4 regions of the Pseudomonas sp. HD6422 genome follow, and region 4 is predicted to be linked to each of the others. Evidence: predicted binding sites of a transcription regulator. Region 4 holds the regulator's gene; each other region holds the start of a gene.
What was found. Region 4 encodes sigma-54, which starts transcription at its own class of promoters, with help from an activator protein. Its sites were predicted from a motif close to ANTGGCATNNANNTTGCTNT; they were not measured.
Positions count from the first base shown of each region.

Region 1 (5,087 bases), on a different contig from region 4:
AGGCCCATCTCTTCCATGACCTTGCCCTGGGAGTCTTCAGGGATGTCGATGGTGACGTTCTCGAACGGCTCCTGCTTGACGCCGTCGACTTCGCGGATGATCACTTCAGGACGGCCCACGGCCATCTCGAAGCCTTCGCGACGCATGGTTTCGATCAGCACCGACAGGTGCAGCTCACCACGGCCCGAGACCTTGAACTTGTCAGGGGAGTCGGTTTCCTGAACACGCAGAGCAACGTTGTACAGCAGCTCCTTGTCCAGGCGGTCCTTGATGTTACGGCTGGTGACGAACTTGCCTTCTTTACCGCAGAACGGCGAATCGTTGACCTGGAAGGTCATGGAAACGGTCGGCTCGTCAACGGTCAGCGGCTTCATCGCTTCCACCGCATCCGGGGCGCACAGGGTGTCGGAAATGAACAGCTCGTCGAAACCGCTGATGCAGACGATGTCGCCAGCTTGGGCTTCTTCGACGTCGACACGGTGCAGGCCGTGGTGGCCCATCAGCTTGAGGATACGACCGTTACGCTTCTTGCCGTTGGTGTCGATGGCGACGACCGGGGTGTTCGGCTTGACGCGACCACGGGCGATACGGCCAACGCCGATAACACCGAGGAAGCTGTTGTAGTCCAGTGCGGAGATCTGCATCTGGAACGGACCGTCACGGTCAACGCTCGGTGCCGGTACGTTGTCGACGATCGACTGGTACAGCGCGGTCATGTCTTCGCCCATGTCAGTGTGGTCCAGACCGGCGATGCCGTTCAGGGCCGAGGCGTAGACGACTTTGAAGTCCAGCTGTTCATCGGTGGCGCCGAGGTTGTCGAACAGATCGAAGATCTGGTCCAGAACCCAGTCAGGACGCGCGCCCGGGCGGTCGACCTTGTTGATCACGACGATCGGCTTGAGGCCGGCTTCGAAGGCCTTCTTGGTCACGAAGCGGGTTTGCGGCATCGGGCCGTCTTGAGCGTCGACCAGCAGCAGCACGGAGTCGACCATCGACATTACACGCTCGACCTCGCCACCGAAGTCGGCGTGGCCGGGGGTGTCGACGATGTTGATGTGGTAGCCGTTCCAGTTGATGGCGGTGTTCTTCGCCAGAATGGTAATGCCGCGCTCTTTTTCCTGGTCGTTGGAGTCCATCACGCGCTCGTCGTTGAGCTCGTTACGCTCCAGGGTGCCGGACTGGCGCAGGAGTTTGTCGACCAGGGTGGTTTTACCATGGTCAACGTGGGCGATGATGGCGATGTTACGCAGATTTTCGATCACAACTGTATCTCGATCAGAGGATTCGGTTGCCACCTAGTCTAGGCGGCCAATATGTACTGTTTAAGGCTCAGCGGGCCCGGCGGTCGGGAGGGCGATGGCGAATACTGCCGCCATACAACCCCGGCGTCTTATGTCGGACGATAAACACGCACATTGGCATGTCCCTCACTGAGCAGGTGGTGTGCGTGCAAACGGCTCATCACACCCTTGTCGCAATACAGCAGGTACTGGCGATTGGCATCCAGGTGCTTGAACTTGCTGTTGATCGCGTAGAACGGCATGGCCTGGACTTCGATGCCCTCGAGCACCAGGGGTTCGTCCTCCTGGGCATCGGGATGGCGGATGTCGATGACGATCTGGCCGGGCAGGGCCTCCCCCACTTCCTCGATCTCGATGTCCTTGCCCAGTTCGTCGATCACATGGTCGATGGAGATCAGCTTGGCGCGCTCCAGGGCGCGCTCCAGCACCTGCATGTCGAACTGCTTCTCTTCGTGCTCCATGCGGTGGCGCTTGGCGTGGGTGGTCGGATTCACCGAGATCACCCCACAGTATTCGGGCATATGCTTGGCGAAATCGGCGGTGCCGATCGCGTAGGCCTGGTCGATGATGTCCTGCTTGTGGCTGGCCAGCAGCGGGCGCAGGACCAGCTTGTCGGTAGCTGAATCGATGATCGACAGGTTCGGCAGGGTCTGGCTGGACACCTGGGAAATCGCCTCGCCGGTGACCAGCGCGTCGATCTCCAGGCGGTCGGCCATGCGTGCAGCGGCGCGCAGCATCATGCGCTTGAGGGTCACGCCCATGTAGCTGTTGTCGACCTTGCCCAGGATCTCGCCGACCACTTCCTCGAACGGCACGCTGATGAACAGCACGCGCTGGCTGCTGCCGAACTTCTTCCACAGGTAGTGGGCCACTTCCATCACGCCCAACTCGTGGGCACGGCCACCGAGGTTGAAGAAGCAGAAGTGGGTCATGAGGCCACGGCGCATCATCTGGTAGGCCGCCACGGTGGAGTCGAAGCCACCGGACATCAATACCAGGGTCTGCTCCAGGGCGCCCAGCGGGTAGCCACCGATGCCCTGGTGCTGGTTGTGGATCACGTACAGGCGCTGGTCGCGAATCTCGATACGCACCATGACTTCCGGCGCTTTCAGGTCGATGCCGGCGGCACCGCACTGCTGGCGCAACTGGCTGCCGACATAGCGGTCGACGTCCATCGAGGTGAAGTCGTGGTGACCGCCACGCTTGCAGCGCACGGCGAAGCGCTTGCCGGCCAGCAGGTGACCGAAGTGCTGCTTGCACTTGGCGACGATGTCGTCGAAGTCGCCCAGCGGGTATTCCTCGACCTGCAGGAAGTGGGTGATACCTGGGGTGCAGGTGAGCCGCTCGATCATCTCGCGCTGGACCTTCTCGTCCTCGACGCGGGTGACCACTTCGAGGTTGTCCCAGACACCATCGACCGCGAGCTCGGGATCGAGATCCTTGAGCACGACGCGGATGTTCTTGCCGAGCTGACGGATGAAGCGCTTGCGCACCGGCCGGCTCTTGATGGTGATTTCTGGGAAGACTTTGACGATAAGTTTCATTGGGTTAACAGCGCGCGCAGGGCCTGCCGAAAATGAGGGGCGCGAATTATAGCGGAAATTGCTCAGGTTTTGACCAACTTTTGGTCAGGGCGTTTGAGACGGGGGCCAAGGGCGGGTTTGTCGTGGCCGGTGAGATCGAGCGCCGCCCGCGCGGCGCTCGATCTCGGGCGCACCACAAAAACCACGACTCGCACACATTTGGTGCGCACCCACCAATAAACGCATTCAAAAGGTGCACTTTTTCACGCCGGACCCTGCCCAAATGCCCGCAAACGCCCCCTTTTATCCCGCCCTCGCCATTTTCGGGCACTGGCATGCAATTTGCTCCCTTGTGAGGCAGGTAAGCTTGGCCGACTATCCGCGCCCGGCAACACCCTTTTTCCAGGGCAGCGGCTCACCGCGCTCTCGTTCATCCGGAGGACAACATGTCGAAGTCGGTTCAACTCATCAAAGATCATGACGTCAAGTGGATTGATCTGCGTTTCACGGACACCAAAGGCAAGCAGCACCACGTCACCATGCCGGCTCGCGACGCGCTGGAAGACGACTTCTTCGAAGCAGGCAAGATGTTCGACGGCTCGTCGATCGAAGGCTGGAAAGGCATCGAAGCCTCCGACATGATCCTGCTGCCGGATGATTCCTCCGCCGTGCTGGACCCGTTCACCGAAGAGCCGACCCTGATCCTGGTCTGCGACGTGATCGAGCCGTCCACCATGCAAGGCTACGACCGCGACCCACGCGCCATCGCCAAGCGTGCCGAAGAGTTCCTGAAGTCCACCGGTATCGGTGACACCGTCTTCGTAGGCCCGGAGCCAGAGTTCTTCATCTTCGACCAGGTCAAGTTCAAGTCGGACATCTCCGGCTCGATGTTCAAGATCTACTCCGAGCAAGGCTCCTGGATGACCGACCAGGACGTCGAAGGCGGCAACAAGGGCCACCGCCCTGCCGTCAAAGGCGGCTACTTCCCGGTTCCGCCGTGCGACCACGACCACGAAATCCGTACCGCCATGTGCAACGCCATGGAAGAGATGGGCCTGGTCGTCGAAGTTCACCACCACGAAGTGGCGACTGCCGGCCAGAACGAGATCGGCGTGAAGTTCAACACCCTGGTCACCAAGGCTGACGAAGTCCAGACCCTGAAGTACTGCGTGCACAACGTAGCCGATGCCTACGGCAAGACCGCTACCTTCATGCCGAAGCCACTGTACGGCGACAACGGCTCGGGCATGCACGTCCACATGTCGATCTCCAAAGACGGCAAGAACACCTTCTCGGGTGAAGGCTATGCCGGCCTGTCCGATACCGCCCTGTACTTCATCGGCGGCATCATCAAGCACGGTAAGGCCCTGAACGGCTTCACCAACCCGGCCACCAACTCCTACAAGCGTCTGGTACCTGGCTTCGAAGCTCCGGTCATGCTGGCCTACTCGGCCCGTAACCGTTCGGCCTCGATCCGTATCCCTTACGTTTCCAGCCCGAAAGCCCGCCGCATCGAAGCGCGCTTCCCGGACCCGGCTGCCAACCCGTACCTGTGCTTCGCCGCACTGCTGATGGCCGGCCTGGACGGTATCCAGAACAAGATCCACCCAGGCGATGCCGCCGACAAGAACCTGTACGACCTGCCGCCTGAAGAGGCCAAGGAAATCCCACAGGTTTGCGGTAGCCTGAAAGAAGCCCTGGAAGAGCTGGACAAGGGCCGTGCCTTCCTGACCAAGGGCGGCGTGTTCTCCGACGACTTCATCGATGCCTACATCGAGCTGAAGTCGGAAGAAGAAATCAAGGTCCGCACCTTCGTTCACCCGCTGGAATACGACCTGTACTACAGCGTGTAAGTGAAATAGATCGGGCTTAACCGCTCGCTCAAGGAAAAGGCCTCCCTCGGGAGGCCTTTTTCGTTCAGCAAAGTCAGCTCCAGCCGGCATTCGGTGACAGACAAACCACGCAGGGTAAGCGCTCATCTTCAAGGAGCCCCCTGCATCATGCGTCCCCCCCTCCTCGCCGTCCTTGCCATCACCACTCTCCTGGCCGGTTGCGGCAAAGCACCTGACAAATCCGACCAGGTAAATGCCGAGCTTCTGCTAAGCACCACCGCCAGCTGGGATGGCACGCCCTATCAGCACTACCCCGAAGGCAAGCCCATGCTGTCCCTGATGAAAGTGAGCGTACCGGCCAACACCAGCCTGGACTGGCACTGCCACCCGTCCTTCAGCCTCGGCTACCTGCTGGCCGGAAAATTCGAGGT
Region 1 is NZ_JAHWIW010000008.1:53,999-59,085, forward strand. Features, by position in the region: gene typA (translational GTPase TypA) at 1-1,262, opposite strand, end outside; gene thiI (tRNA uracil 4-sulfurtransferase ThiI) at 1,391-2,845, opposite strand; gene glnA (glutamate--ammonia ligase) at 3,271-4,677, shown strand; gene KY379_RS07520 (cupin domain-containing protein) at 4,825-5,087, shown strand, end outside.
Region 1: a site for sigma-54 is predicted at 3,154-3,173, ahead of glnA (glutamate--ammonia ligase). Genes of this name have one in related genera too.

Region 2 (5,087 bases), on a different contig from region 4:
CAACGGCGAGCAGCTCTACGGCATCAACGTATTCAAGGTCAGGGAGGTGCTGCAGTGCCCCGAGCTGACCGTGATGCCCAAATCCCACCGGGTGGTGCGCGGGGTGGCCAACATTCGCGGGGCGACCATACCGATCCTGGATCTGTCGATGGCGACTGGGTTGCCGGGATTGCAGGAAGAAACCCGCAACAGCTTCGTGATCATCACCGAGTACAACACCAAGACCCAGGGCTTCCTGGTGCATTCGGTCGAGCGCATCGTCAACATGAACTGGGAGGAGATTCACCCGCCACCCAAGGGGACTGGCCGTGACCACTATCTGACGGCCGTGACCCGGGTGGACAACCGCATGGTCGAGATCATCGACGTGGAAAAAGTGCTCGCCGAGGTGTCGCCGTCGTCCGAGTCGGTGTCCGCCGGGGTGGTGGATGCCGAGGTGCAGGACAAGGCCGTGCTGCTGCGGGTGCTGACCGTCGACGATTCGTCGGTGGCACGCAAGCAGGTCACCCGCTGCCTGCAGACAGTGGGGGTGGAGGTGGTGGCGCTGAACGATGGTCGCCAGGCGCTGGATTACCTGCGCAAGCTGGTGGACGAGGGCAAGCGTCCCGAAGAAGAGTTCCTGATGATGATCTCGGATATCGAGATGCCGGAGATGGACGGCTATACATTGACCGCTGAGATCCGTAGCGATCCGCGCATGCAAAAGCTGCACATCGTCCTGCATACTTCGCTTTCGGGGGTATTCAACCAGGCGATGGTCAAGAAGGTCGGTGCCGATGATTTCCTGGCCAAGTTCAAACCGGACGACCTGGCCCAGCGTGTGGTCGACCGGATCAAAGCCACCCATTGAAACCGCCGGGGGTAGCCCCGGCACCAGTGATTGAATAGAGGCGGCAGCATTGTCTACGGGTAATTTGGATTTTGAACAGTTCCGGGTATTCCTGGAGAAAGCCTGTGGCATCCTGCTGGGCGAGAATAAGCAGTACCTGGTCTCCAGCCGTCTCAACAAGCTGATGGAGCAGCAGGGCATCAAAAGCCTGGGGGAGCTGGTGCAGCGCATCCAGACGCAGCCGCGCGGCGGGTTGCGTGAGCTGGTGGTCGATGCCATGACCACCAATGAAACGCTGTGGTTTCGCGATACCTATCCGTTCGAAGTGCTCAAGAACAAGGTCATTCCCGAGTTCATCAAGAACAACCCGGGCCAGCGCCTGCGCATGTGGTCGGCGGCCTGCTCGTCTGGGCAGGAGCCGTATTCGATCTCGATGGCCATCGACGAATTCGAGCGCAGCAACCTGGGGCAGTTGAAAATGGGGGCGCAGATCGTCGCCACCGATCTTTCAGGATCCATGCTCAACAACTGCAAGACCGGCGAGTACGACAGCCTGGCCATTGCCCGTGGCCTGTCCCAGGAGCGCCTGCAGCGTTACTTCGACGCCAAGGGTCCGGGGCGCTGGGCGGTCAAACCGGCAATTCGCAGTCGCGTCGAGTTTCGTTCGTTCAACCTGCTCGATAGCTATGCGAGCCTGGGTAAGTTCGACATCGTGTTCTGTCGCAATGTGTTGATCTACTTCTCGGCTCAGGTGAAGAAGGACATCCTGATGCGCATCCACAGCACCTTGAAGCCAGGTGGATACCTGTTCCTCGGGGCTTCGGAGGCGCTGAACGGGTTGCCCGATCATTACCAGATGGTGCAGTGCAGCCCGGGGATCATTTACCAGGCTAAGTGAGCCGGTGTTCGAGCGCCGTAGTTCGGCTTGGGATTTTTAGGGGGGCGGATATCGATGCGCCGCGCGGGCGGCGCTCGATCTCAATGCCGCAACATCCCTCCCGTCAAACACGCTGCAGCCCCCTCATCCCTCTGACGTCAATTTTTTGTTTTGCCGCTTTTGCCGCCCGGCAATTGCCGCTTTCGCTTCCTCTGGCGGAAGCACTTTGCCGCTTTTCTGGCAGCGGCGCGTCCCATGAATTCCCTGAGGCCTTGCATTCAAAGGCTTCCAGCTGTTTGGCACAAGCCTTGCTAAAGCTTGCTCAACGACACTCTGGTCAACCTTTGAAGGTTTCCCCGACATGAGCATCAGTTTCGACAAGGCACTAGGCATTCACGAGAAGGCGCTGAGCTTCCGCGCCCAACGTGCCGAAGTGCTGGCCAACAACATTGCCAACGCCGACACGCCCAACTACAAGGCGCGTGACATGGACTTTTCGGCGGTGCTCGCCGCCGAAAGCGAAAAGCAGCAGCAGGGTGGCCGTTTCGCCCTCGATCGGACCAACAGCAAGCACATCGAGGCCGAAGGGCTAGCCATGGCCGACGATACCCTGCAGTACCGCACGCCGACCCAGCCGTCGATCGACCAGAACACCGTGGATGCGCAGATCGAGCAATCGAACTACACCGAGAACGCCATCGGTTTCCAGGCCAGCTTCACCTTGCTCAACAGTAAATTCAAAGGGCTGGTTTCGGCCCTGCGTGGAGAGTGACCATGTCCCTTGCCAGTGTCTTCAACATTGCCGGTAGCGGCATGAGTGCGCAGAACACCCGCCTCAACACCGTTGCCTCCAACATCGCCAACGCCGAGACCGTCTCGTCGAGCATCGACCAGACTTACCGCGCACGCCATCCGGTATTCGCCACGACCTTCCAGAACGCCATGGCCGGCAGCAGCCAGTCGTTGTTCGAGGATCAGGGCGAGGCCGGGCAGGGCGTCCAAGTCAAGGGCATCATCGAGGACCAGAGCAACCTCGAGGCGCGCTACGAGCCGAGCAATCCTGCCGCCAACAAGGACGGTTACGTGTACTACCCGAACGTCAACGTGGTCGAGGAGATGGCCGACATGATCTCCGCCAGTCGTGCATTCCAGACCAACGCCGACATCATGAACACCGCCAAGACCATGATGCAGAAAGTGCTGACGTTGGGTCAGTGAGAGGGATAGCCGATGACCACCACGAATGACGCTACCAGCGCTTCTGCGATCTACTCGCAATATGCCCTGGCCAGCGATAACGCCAAGACCAGTGGTACCGACACCCTGGGTAAGGATACTTTCCTGCAGTTGCTGGTAACCCAGTTGCAGAACCAGAACCCCCTCGACCCGCAGGACAACTCCGAGTTCGTCGCCCAGCTGGCGCAATTCAGTAGCCTTGAGTCGATGCAGACCCTCAATGACACCGTCGACACGTTGCTCGGCAACTACACCTCGACCCAGGCTCTGCAGGCCTCGTCGCTGGTGGGGCGTACTGTCATCGCTGAAGGCGATAGTGCCACCGTCGCGGCGGGTGTCGGCTTCAGCGGCCAGGTGGATGTCGCCAGTTCCACGACCGACCTGACCGTCAACGTCTACGACGCCGACGGCAACATCGTCAAGAACATCGACCTGGGCGCCCAGAGTGCCGGGACGGCCAACTTCACCTGGGATGGCACCGACAACGATGGCCTGGCGGTTGAAGCCGGGACCTACACCATCAAGGCCACGGCCACCGTGGAGGGTGAGGAGGTCGCGCAGACTACCTATCTGCCGTCGGTGGTCAACAGCGTCACCGTTGGCAGCACCGCAGGTTCGTACACGCTCAACCTGGCGAATGGCGAGAGCATCGCGCTTTCGGACGTCAAAACCATCGGATCGTAAGCCGGGCATCGGCACAGGAGTCAAGCAATGTCGTTCAATATCGGCCTCAGCGGCCTCAATGCAGCCAGCACCAGCCTGGATGCCACCGGCAACAACATCGCCAACGTCGGCACCACCGGTTTCAAATCGGCCCGCGCCGAGTTCGGTGACCTGTACGCCAACTCCCTGTTCCTCGGTGGCGGCCGTTACACCGTGGGCAGCGGCGTGGCCACCCAGGCGATCTCCCAGCAGTTCACCCAGGGCAACGTCAGCACTACCGGTGCGAGCCTGGACCTTGCCATCAACGGCAACGGCATGTTCATCACCAGCAACAATGGCTCGACCACCTACACCCGCGCCGGTGCCTTTGGTACCGACAAGGATGGCAATATCGTCGATGCCAGCGGCAACCGACTGCAGGGTTATGGTGTCAACGCCGATGGCAAGGTCGTCGAAGGCATTCTCACCGATCTCAAGGTCAGCACCGCCGCCGTCGCGCCCAAGGCCAGCACCAGCCTGAGCGAAACCCTGAACCTCAACTCGTCGGCCACAGTGCCGACCGAGACGCCGTTCGACGCCACCGACACCGATACCTACAACTACACCTTCAGCACCGACATCTACGACAGCCAGGGCAACGCCCATAGCCTGAGCCAGTACTTCGTCAAGACCGACCAGAATACCTGGACCATGTACGTCACCGTCGATGGTGTGAATCCGGCCAACCCAGCCTCCACTACGCCGTACACCGCCGACCTGACCTTCAACTCTTCGGGTGTCTTGACCGCCTCCGACAGCACCGATTTCACGGTCGACAGCCTGGGTAACCTGACGCTGACCAACTGGGTGCCTGCCGCCAAGAACGCTGCGGGCGTGATGGCCAGCAACGGTGCTTCGGCAGCCACCGGTGGCTTGACCATCGATATGTCGGCCACCAGCCAGTTCAACAACACTTCTGCAGTGACCGCCAAGTCTCAGGATGGCTATGCCCCGGGCAACCTGGCATCGCTGTCGATCGATGCCGATGGCAACCTGTTCGGTACCTACAGCAATGGTCAGTCGAAAGTCATCGGTCAGGTCGCATTGGCCAACTTCGCCAACCTCCAGGGCCTGACCCCGGTTGGCGCCACCGGCTGGAAAGAGTCGTACGCGTCGGGTGTGCCGGTAATCGGCGCGCCTAACACCGGTGTCATGGGTGATCTGACCGCAGGTGCGCTGGAGGACTCCAACGTCGACCTGACCTCGGAGCTGGTCAACCTGATCAAGGCGCAGAGCAACTACCAGGCCAACGCCAAGACCATCTCCACCGAGAGCACCCTGATGCAGACCATCATCCAGATGACCTGATGAAAACGCTCCTCAGGCTGGCGCGGGCGTTGCTGTTCGGGCTGCCCCTGGCGGCCCTGGCGGCGCCCGCGCCCTGGTACAAGTACCAGAGCATCGAGGCCGGCGTGTTCATCTGCACTCAGGTCGACCCCGGCA
Region 2 is NZ_JAHWIW010000032.1:51,784-56,870, reverse strand. Features, by position in the region: gene KY379_RS21385 (chemotaxis protein CheV) at 1-850, shown strand, start outside; gene cheR (protein-glutamate O-methyltransferase CheR) at 900-1,727, shown strand; gene flgB (flagellar basal body rod protein FlgB) at 2,068-2,478, shown strand; gene flgC (flagellar basal body rod protein FlgC) at 2,481-2,924, shown strand; gene KY379_RS21365 (flagellar hook assembly protein FlgD) at 2,937-3,626, shown strand; gene flgE (flagellar hook protein FlgE) at 3,654-4,952, shown strand; gene KY379_RS21355 (hypothetical protein) at 4,952-5,087, shown strand, end outside.
Region 2: a site for sigma-54 is predicted at 2,002-2,021, ahead of flgB (flagellar basal body rod protein FlgB). Genes of this name have one in related genera too.

Region 3 (5,087 bases), on a different contig from region 4:
TGCTACCGACGCACGATTTCACCGTACGGGTCGATTTGCCATAGGCATGGCCGGTTTCGAACCCGGCCTCGATCAGCTCGCCCCAGATCAGCGGCAGCTCGTGCAATTGGGCGCCGAACAGGTCGATGCGCTGGCCGCCGGTGATCTTGGTGTAGAGGTCGTATTTCTTCGCCACCTGGCCGATCACGATCAGCTTGTCCGGGGTGATCTCGCCACCGGGAATACGCGGCACCACCGAGTAGGTACCGTTCTTCTGCATGTTGGCCATGAAGGTGTCGTTGGTGTCCTGCAGCGGTACCAATGCCGGATCCATGATCGGCTGGTTCCAGCACGAGGCCAGTATGTTGCCCACCGCTGGCTTGCAGATGTCGCAACCGACATGGCCCTTGCCGTGGCGGGCGAGCAAGTCTTGGAAAGTGCGGATGCCCTCTACGCGCACCAGGCCGTAGAGCTCCTGGCGGGTGTAGGCGAAGTGTTCGCACAGGCTCTTGTCCACGGTCACGCCGCGGGCAGTGAGTTCGTGCTCGAAGACCTGCTTGAGCAAAGCCGCGCAACCGCCGCAGCCGGTGGCCGCCTTGGTGCAGCCCTTGACGGCGGCAAGATCGCTGCAGCCGCTGTCGATGGCCGCGCACACCGCGCCTTTGCTGACGTTGTGGCACGAGCAGATGGTCGCGCTATCAGGCAATGCATCGGCGCCCAGGGCAGGCGCCCCACCACCCTGCGGCAGGATCAGCGCGGCCGGGTCGGCCGGCAGGGCGATACCGTTCTGGGCGTACTGCAGCAAGGTGTCGTAGTAGCTGTTGTCGCCGACCAACACCGCACCGAGGACCTTCTTGCCGCTGGCATCCACCACCAGGCGGCGATAGGCGCTGTTGGCTTCGTCGATGAAGCGATAGCTGCGCGCACCCGGCGTGGCACCGTGGGCATCGCCGATGGAGCCAACGTCCACGCCCAACAGCTTGAGCTTGGTGGACATGTCGGCGCCGCTGAATTCACCGGCCACCTCGCCCATCAGCAGCGCGGCAAGGTTACGCGCCATGCTGTAGCCGGGAGCGACCAGGCCGAACACGCTGCCGTTCCAGGAGGCACATTCACCGATGGCGAAGATCCGTGGGTCGCTGGAGCGGCAGTGGTTGTCGATGACCACGCCACCACGGGCGGCGATGTCCAGGCCGCAGGCGCGGCCAAGAGCATCCTGCGGGCGGATGCCGGCGGAAAATACGATCAGGTCGGTTTCCAGGTGCTCGCCACCGTCGAAGTTCATGCGGTAGCGGTAGGTTTCACCGGCGCTGATCGACTGGGTGGCACGTGACAGGTGCACACCTACGCCCAGGGCTTCGATCTGGGCCTTCAGTGCAGCGCCACCCTCGCCGTCGAGTTGCACCGGCATCAGCCGGGGAGCGAATTCCACCACATGGGCTTCCAGACCGAGGGACTTCAAGGCATTGGCCGCTTCCAGGCCAAGCAGGCCGCCGCCGACCACCACGCCACGGCGAGCGTCGCTGGCTGCGGCGCGGATCGCGTCGAGGTCGTCGAGGGTGCGGTAGACCAGCCGGGCGTGGCCACTGGAGCCTTCGATTGGCGGCACGAAGGGATAGGAGCCGGTCGCCAGGATCAGCTGATCATAGCCATAGCGCCCCTCTGCGGTGATCACCTCCTGGCGTTCGCGGTCGATCTCCAGTACCGCTTCGCCCAGGTGCAGGTGCACCTCGCTGGCGCCGTAGAAGCCAGGTTCGCACAGGGCCAGGGTTTCGGCACAGCTACCGGCGAAGTACTCCGACAGGTGCACACGGTCGTAGGCACGCTGGCGCTCCTCGCCGAAGACACGCACCTCGAAGCGCGCCAGGGCGCCGCGTTCGACCAGTTGCTCGACGCAGTGGTGTCCGACCATGCCGTTGCCGACGATGACCAGTCGCTCTCGTTGTCCGCCGTTAGCTGTTGCCTTCATAGCCGATCCTCGATCAAAAAAAAGGCGCCTGGAGCCGAAGCTCCAGGCGCCTTTGCCTGTATTCATCACGGAGTGGTGCCCGGAATGGTCGCCGTTGACCAGTGGGCTCTGTTGTATCTGGGTTAAAGCAGGGAGTGTGCCAAGTATATGTCTGTGCCGGCCTCTTCGCGGGTAAACCCGCTCCTACAGGGGGCTGGCCGTGCGAGGTTCCTGTAGGAGCGGGTTTACCCGCGAAGAGGCCAGCACAACCAATGCACATCCACAGTGCACCCCTCCCCATCCTGGGGCACTTCAATACACATCACGCCGATAACGCTTGGCCCTGCCCAGCTCCTCGACATAGGCAGCAGCCGCCGCCAGATCCATGCCGCCATGCTCGGCGACGATCTCGCGCAAGGCTGCATCGACGTCCTTGGCCATGCGCTGGGCATCGCCACAGACATAGAAGTACGCTCCGGCCTGCAGCCATTGCCACAGCTGCGCACCTTGCTCGCGCAGGCGCTGTTGTACGTAGATCTTCTCGGCCTGGTCCCGCGAGAACGCCGTGTCCAGGCGCAGGTGCCCCGCAGCCTGCCAGGCCTGTAACTGGTCTTGGTAATAGAAATCGGTGGCGGCGTATTGCTCGCCGAAGAACAGCCAGTTGCCGCCCTTGGCTCCCCGCGCCTCACGTTCTTCGAGGAACGCGCGAAACGGCGCGATACCGGTGCCGGGCCCTACCATGATGACGGCCACATCATCGTCCTCAGGCAGGCGAAAATGCTTCGACACCTGAGGGAAGATCGCCACTTCCAACGCCTCGGCGCGGTCGGCCAGAAACGTCGAACAGACTCCCTTGCGCCGGCCATGGCGCACGGTCGACACGGTCAGGTGCACCTGCCCGGGATGGGCCAGGGGGCTGGAGCTGATCGAGTACAGCCGCGGCTGCAACGGCTTGAGCAATTCGAGCCAGGTAGTCAATGGCAGATCCTGGGGGAAGGAATGCAGGACATCGACCAACTGCCTGCCCCACAGCCACTCCTGCAACTCGGCCTTGCAGTCAGGGTGCAACAGCCGCTGCAGATCGGCGGCGTTGTGGCTGAAGACCTGCAACTGCTGCGGGGTGATCTTGGCGATTTCCAGGTGGGCTTCCAGCGCCTGGGCCAGGGGCATCGTCGGCTGTCCCTTGAGCTCGACCGGAGTCCCACCGTCCAAGCGCATCAGGCCGAGCAACTCCTCGACCAGCGCCGGACAGTTACGTGGCCATACCCCCAGAGCATCGCCGGCCTGGTAGGTGAAGCCGCTACCGGCCAGGTCGAACACCAGCTGGCGGGTCTCCTTGCTCGCGCCTGGGCCATTGAGTACGCGGTTTTCCAGCAGGCGTGCGAGGTACGGCCGTTGCTTGCCATAGGGCGCAGTCGGCGCCGGTCTCGAGCCTGGGGCAACCGCGGCACCGTTGTCCAAGGCTGGCAGCAGGGCTTCCAGCCAAGTGGTGAACGCCTCGTCGTAGTCAGGTTCACAGTCGACACGTGGCAACAAACGACGCCCGCCCAACTCAGCCAGACGCTGGTCGAGCTTGCGGCCAAAAGCGCAGAACTGGTCGTAGCTGGAATCGCCCAGGGCCAGCACGGCGTAAGGCAGGTCGGCGCAATGGGCACCTTCCTCGCCTTGCAACGCCTGCCAAAAAGCCCCGGCGCTATCAGGCGCATCGCCATCGCCGAAGGTACTGGCGATCAGCACCACGCTGGCGGCGCCTTGCAACTGTCGCGGACTGACCCCATCCATGCACCCGAGCTGTACGGCGAGACCGGCGCTGCGCAGCCGCTCGGCGCAACGCTCGGCCAAAGCCTCGCTGTTGCCGGTTTGCGAAGCCCAAAGCAGTCGGTGATGCGCTGGGCCGATCAGCGTCTCGGGCGCCGCCGTCGACTGTGCGAACAGTCCCGCCAGCAAACCATCGACGAACAGTCGCCTGGAAGCCGCCAACGGTGCATTGACCGGCAAGCGAGGCACACCTTCGGCACCGGCCTGATCCAACCCGAGCAAAAAGCCTTGCAGGTAGTGGCGCTCGTCCTCGGTCAGCACAGGGGCAGGCAGTGCGTCCAGGCCAAGCAGGCGGGACAAGGTAGCGGTCGGCATGCGGGCAGGCTCCGGCAGATGAGGTGTGGCGCTCAGCTCAAGGGCATCGATGCGCTCGCCGGCGACCCGCTCCAGGGCCACGGCGCAGTGTTTGAAGGCCGGCTGCAGGGACTGCGGGTCGACCGCGTCGCAGGTCACGGCGTTGATTGCCAGTCGCTCACCGAACACATCGTTCCAATGAAACGGCACGAAACAGTTGCCCGGCATCACACGGGTGCTGATCCGTGCCGGCAACACGGTTTGGCCGCGACGAGAACGGACGGCTACCTGGTCCTGGTCGCGCAGCCCCAGACGCTCGGCGTCCTCGGGGTGAATCTCGACGAAAGGGCCGGGCTCGAGCTTGTTCAGCGCCGGCACCTTGCCGGTCTTGGTCAGGGTGTGCCATTGGTGCTGGACGCGGCCGGTATTGAGTACCAGTGGATAGTCGTCATCTGGCAGTTCGGGAGCAGGCAGCCAGGGCCGGGCAAAGAATCGCGCCTTGCCGCTGACTGTCGGAAAGGCCAGCGCCGGCCTGTTGCCCTGGGTATCGAGTAGCAGGTGCTGGCTGGCGCCGTCGTTGAGATAGCGTAGCGGGTTGCGCCGGTCGGTACGGCCTGGGGCGCACGGCCATTGCCGCGGGTTCTGGCGCAGCTCGGCATAGTCGATACCGCGCAGGTCGTAGCCGCTGGCGGGGTTCCAGAAACGCCGGATTTCGTCGAAGACGGCCTCGGCATCGGGGTAGTCGAAGGCGTGGGCATAGCCCATGGCGCAGGCGACGCGGGCGATGATTTGCCAGTCGGGCAGGCTCTGCCCTGGGGGCATGACGGCACGCGGCATCAGGGTCAGGTTGCGTTCGCTGTTGATCATCACCCCCTCGCCTTCGGCCCAAAGCGCGCCGGGCAGCAGGATATCGGCGTAGCGGTTGGTCTCGGTGTCGAGAAAGGCGTCCTGGGCGATGACCAGTTCGGCTGCGCGCAGACCGTCGATCACCTGTTGCCGATTGGCGACGCTAGCGACCGGGTTACTGCAGATGATCCAGCAGGCCTTC
Region 3 is NZ_JAHWIW010000039.1:23,272-28,358, reverse strand. Features, by position in the region: gene nirB (nitrite reductase large subunit NirB) at 1-1,948, opposite strand, end outside; gene KY379_RS23100 (bifunctional nitrate reductase/sulfite reductase flavoprotein subunit alpha) at 2,240-5,087, opposite strand, start outside.
Region 3: a site for sigma-54 is predicted at 2,073-2,092, ahead of nirB (nitrite reductase large subunit NirB). Genes of this name have one in related genera too.

Region 4 (5,087 bases):
CAGCAAGAAAGCCCGAAACATCGCGCTGCTCGGGGTCATCGCCGCCCTGCTGGTGGCCGTCGGCTACTGGAACGTCAGCCCCGAGAGCTTCCTCGACAAGCCGGTGGCACAGGTCGACGAAAGCGCCATCGACTACTATGCGGTCAATGCCCATACCTTGCAGTTCCTGCCCGACGGCAAGCTGCAGTACGAGATGACCGCCGACAAGGTCGAGCACCTCAAGGCCAGCGAGGTCACCCTGGTGACCACACCCGACCTGCATCTGTACCGGGGCACCGCGTACCCTTGGCACGTACAGAGCGTTCGCGCCGAAGTCAATCCGGACGGCACCGAGGTGGAACTGATCGACAAGGTTCGCGTGGCCCGCACCGACGAAAAGCAGCGCGAAACCATCATTACCAGTTCACGCATGACCGTCTTCCCGCAGAAGCAATATGCGCAGACCGATCAAGCCGTTAGAATCGACGGCGCCGGTGGCACAACTACGGGCAAAGGAATGAAAGCGTATTTGAAAGAAAGCAAGATGGACTTGCTCTCTAACGTAAGAGGACAGTATGAGGCTCGTTAAAACCCTCCCCCTTCTGCTCAGCCTGAGCGCAGCACTGGGAAGCGCGAGCGCCTTCGCCCTGCCTAACGACCGTGACCAGCCGATCCGTATCCAGGCCGACAACGCTCACCTGGACGACAAGCAAGGCGTAGCCACCTACACCGGCGATGTCATCATCACCCAGGGCTCGATGATGATCAAAGGCAACACCGTGACCATCACCCGCGCCCAATCGGGCGACATCGACGTGGTGACCTCGGTGGGCAACCTGGCCTACTTCGAGCAGCAGCAGAGCGCAGCCAAGCCCGACAAGATGAAAGGCTGGGCGGTGACCATCCAGTACCAGGCCCAGAAAGACATCGTGATCCTCACCGACCGCGCCAAGGTCGAGAACGAGGGCAACACCACCGAAGGCGAGAAAATCGTCTACAACACCAAGACCCAGGTGGCGACCGCAGGTCGCGGTGGCAACGTGACCTCTCCGCGCCAACGCATCGACATGGTCATCCAGCCGAAGAAGAAGGCCGAGTAAATGGCAACCCTCAAAGCCCAGCACCTGGCCAAGAGCTACAAGGGCCGACAGGTCGTACGCGACGTCAGCCTGTCCATCGACAGCGGCCAGATCGTCGGCCTGCTAGGCCCCAACGGCGCCGGCAAGACCACCTGCTTCTACATGATCGTCGGCCTGGTCCAGGCCGAACAGGGCCGTGTACTGATCGACAACCTCGACGTCAGCCACCAGCCCATGCACGGTCGAGCTCGCGCCGGCATCGGCTACCTGCCACAGGAGGCCTCGATCTTCCGCAAGCTGTCGGTGGCCGACAACATCATGGCCATTCTCGAGACCCGCAAGGACCTCGACCGTGACGGGCGACGCAAAGAGCTCGAAAGCCTGCTGCAGGAATTCCACATCAGCCACATCCGCGACAACCTCGGCATGAGCCTCTCCGGTGGCGAACGCCGCCGTGTCGAGATCGCCCGCGCCCTGGCCACCGCACCGAAATTCATCCTGCTCGACGAACCGTTCGCAGGGGTCGACCCGATTTCCGTCGGCGACATCAAGCAGATCATCCATCACCTCAAAGCCAAGGGTATCGGGGTACTGATCACCGACCACAACGTCCGTGAGACGCTGGATATCTGCGAGACCGCCTACATCGTCAATGATGGCCAGCTGATCGCCGAAGGCGACGCCGAAACCATCCTGGCCAATGAATTGGTGAAAGAGGTATACCTGGGCCACGAGTTCCGACTCTGACCCGGGCTTGCCTGGGCACTGGTAAACGGGGCTCAAGCTGGCCTAAGTTGTTACAGTGCTCTAGGCAAACGCTACAAATTAAGGCATAAAACTTGCTTGAATTCGGCGCCTCGGCGCCCTGTAGTGGATGGCGCATGCGCGCCGGCGAACAAGGTATTTAGCCCCAGCCATGAAACCATCGCTCGTCCTAAAAATGGGCCAGCAACTGACGATGACCCCGCAGTTGCAACAGGCCATCCGTCTGCTCCAGCTTTCGACCCTGGATCTTCAGCAGGAAATCCAGGAAGCGCTGGAGTCGAACCCGATGCTCGAACGTCAGGAAGACGGCGAAGACTTCGACAACAGCGACCCGATGGCGGACAACGCCGAGAACAAGCCGGTTGCCGAAGCCCAGGACAACAGCTTCCAGGAAACCACGGCCAGTGCCGAGAACCTGGAAGAAGGTGAGTGGAACGAGCGCATCCCCAACGAACTTCCGGTCGACACGGCCTGGGAAGACATCTACCAGACCAGCGCCAGCAGCCTGCCCAGCAACGATGACGACGAGTGGGACTTCACCACTCGCACCTCCGCTGGCGAGAGCCTGCAGAGCCACCTGCTGTGGCAGTTGAACCTGGCGCCGATGTCCGACACCGATCGCCTGATCGCCGTCACCCTCATCGACAGCATCAACGGCCAGGGCTACCTGGAAGACACCCTCGAGGAAATCTGCCAGGGCTTCGACCCCGAACTGGACATCGAACTCGACGAAGTCGAGGCCGTGCTCCACCGCATCCAGCAATTCGAGCCGGCCGGCGTCGGAGCCCGCAACCTGGGCGAATGCCTGCTGCTGCAACTGCGTCAATTACCGAAGAACACGCCATGGATGGCCGAGGCCCAGCGCCTGGTCAGCGACTTCATCGACCTGCTCGGCAGCCGCGACTACAGCCAGTTGATGCGCCGCATGAAGCTCAAGGAAGATGAACTGCGCCAGGTGATCGAGCTGGTGCAGAGCCTCAATCCCCGCCCGGGCTCGCAGATCGAGTCCAGCGAGCCGGAGTACGTGGTGCCGGACGTGATCGTGCGCAAGGACAGCGACCGCTGGCTGGTCGGACTGAACCAGGAAGCCATCCCCCGCCTGCGGGTCAACCCGCAGTATGCAGGCTTCGTACGGCGCGCCGACACCAGCGCCGACAACACCTTCATGCGCAATCAGCTGCAAGAGGCGCGCTGGTTCATCAAGAGCCTGCAGAGCCGCAACGAAACGCTGATGAAGGTCGCGACGCAGATCGTCGAGCACCAGCGCGGCTTCCTCGACCACGGCGACGAGGCGATGAAGCCCCTGGTGCTGCACGACATCGCCGAGGCAGTGGGCATGCATGAATCGACCATTTCCCGGGTGACCACGCAGAAATACATGCACACGCCCCGTGGCATCTACGAACTGAAATACTTTTTCTCCAGCCACGTCAGCACCGCCGAAGGCGGCGAATGCTCGTCCACGGCGATTCGCGCAATCATCAAGAAACTGGTGGCTGCGGAAAATCAGAAAAAGCCATTGAGTGACAGCAAGATCGCTGGTTTACTGGAGGCACAAGGCATCCAGGTAGCCCGTCGCACCGTCGCCAAGTACCGCGAGTCCCTCGGCATCGCACCGTCGAGTGAGCGCAAGCGACTGATGTAGCCCCTGGGTATGCCAACGCGTTTTCGGGGCAGGTGCAATACCTGCCTCCTTATGCACGGGCAATAAAGGAGAAGCTGTATGCAAGTCAATATCAGTGGACAGCATGTAGAAGTCACCCAGCCGCTGCGCGATTACGTGCTTGAAAAGCTCGCCCGCGTGGAGAGTCACTTCGACAAGATCACCAACGTGCAGGTCATCATGAAGGTCGAGAAGCTGCAGCAGAAGGTCGAAGCGACCTTGCAGATTCCCGGCGGCGAAGTGGTTGCCAACGCAGAACACGAAGACATGTATGCAGCGATCGACGCCTTGGCCGACAAGCTCGACCGCCAACTGAAAAAACACAAGGAAAAACAGCAAAGCCTGCTGCAAGGTGCAGCAGCTCGCTGATACCCCTCATCCATGATCCGACTTGAAACCATCCTGACCCCCGGCCGTTCCCTCGTGAACGTGCCGGGTGGCAGTAAGAAGCGCGCCCTGGAAAAGGTCGCCAACCTGATTGCCGAACAAGTACCCGAGCTGGAGATGCAAGACGTCTTCGAAAAGCTCATCGCTCGTGAAAAGCTCGGCTCCACCGGGTTCGGCAATGGCATCGCCATTCCCCATTGCCGGATCGAAGGATGCACTGCCCCCGTCAGCGCTCTGCTGCACCTGGACGCCCCGATCGACTATGACGCCATCGATGGCGCACCGGTCGACCTGTTGTTCGTGCTGTTGGTGCCGGAAGCTGCAACCGATGCCCACCTCGAATTGCTGCGCCAGATCGCCAGCATGCTCGATCGCAAGGAGGTTCGCGATCGCCTGCGTGGCGCCAACAGCAGCGAAGCCTTGTACCAGGTTGTCCTGGACGTACAGAACGAGTCCTGAACATGCGCCTGATCATCGTCAGCGGACGGTCTGGCTCTGGCAAGAGCACCGCCCTCGATGTCCTGGAAGACAACGGTTACTACTGCATCGACAATTTGCCCGCCGGCCTGCTCCCGCAGTTGGCGGAAAATGCCCTGATCAACACCGAGCTTCTGCAACCCAAGGTGGCGGTGTCAATCGATGCACGGAACCTGCCCAGTCATCTGTCGCGCTTCCCAGAGCTGCTCGAAGAAGCCCGTGCCCGTCATATTCAATGCGACGTGCTGTTTCTCGACGCTGACGAAGACACGCTGCTCAAACGCTTTTCCGAGACTCGCCGGCGCCATCCGCTGACCAACGCCAACCGCTCGCTGGCCGAGGCCATCCGCGTCGAAAGCGAGTTGCTGGGACCGATTTCCGACCTGGCCGATCTGAAGATCGACACCACCAGCCTCAACCTGTACCAGTTGCGCGACTCGATCAAGCTACGCCTGCTCAATCAACCCGAACCCGGTACCGCGTTCCTGGTTGAGTCGTTCGGTTTCAAGCGCGGCATGCCGGTCGATGCCGATCTGGTGTTCGACGTACGCTGCCTGCCTAACCCCTATTGGAAACCGGAACTGCGCGAGCATTCCGGGCTCGAGCAGCCGGTGATCGACTATCTGGCAGCCCAGCCGGATGTCGAAGAGATGTTCAACGATATCGCCGCCTATCTGCTGAAATGGCTGCCACGCTTCGCCGCCAGCAACCGTGCCTATGTCACCATTGCCATAGGC
Region 4 is NZ_JAHWIW010000004.1:126,813-131,899, forward strand. Features, by position in the region: gene lptC (LPS export ABC transporter periplasmic protein LptC) at 1-568, shown strand, start outside; gene lptA (lipopolysaccharide transport periplasmic protein LptA) at 555-1,079, shown strand; gene lptB (LPS export ABC transporter ATP-binding protein) at 1,080-1,805, shown strand; gene KY379_RS04100 (RNA polymerase factor sigma-54) at 1,975-3,468, shown strand; gene hpf (ribosome hibernation-promoting factor, HPF/YfiA family) at 3,547-3,855, shown strand; gene ptsN (PTS IIA-like nitrogen regulatory protein PtsN) at 3,868-4,332, shown strand; gene rapZ (RNase adapter RapZ) at 4,335-5,087, shown strand, end outside.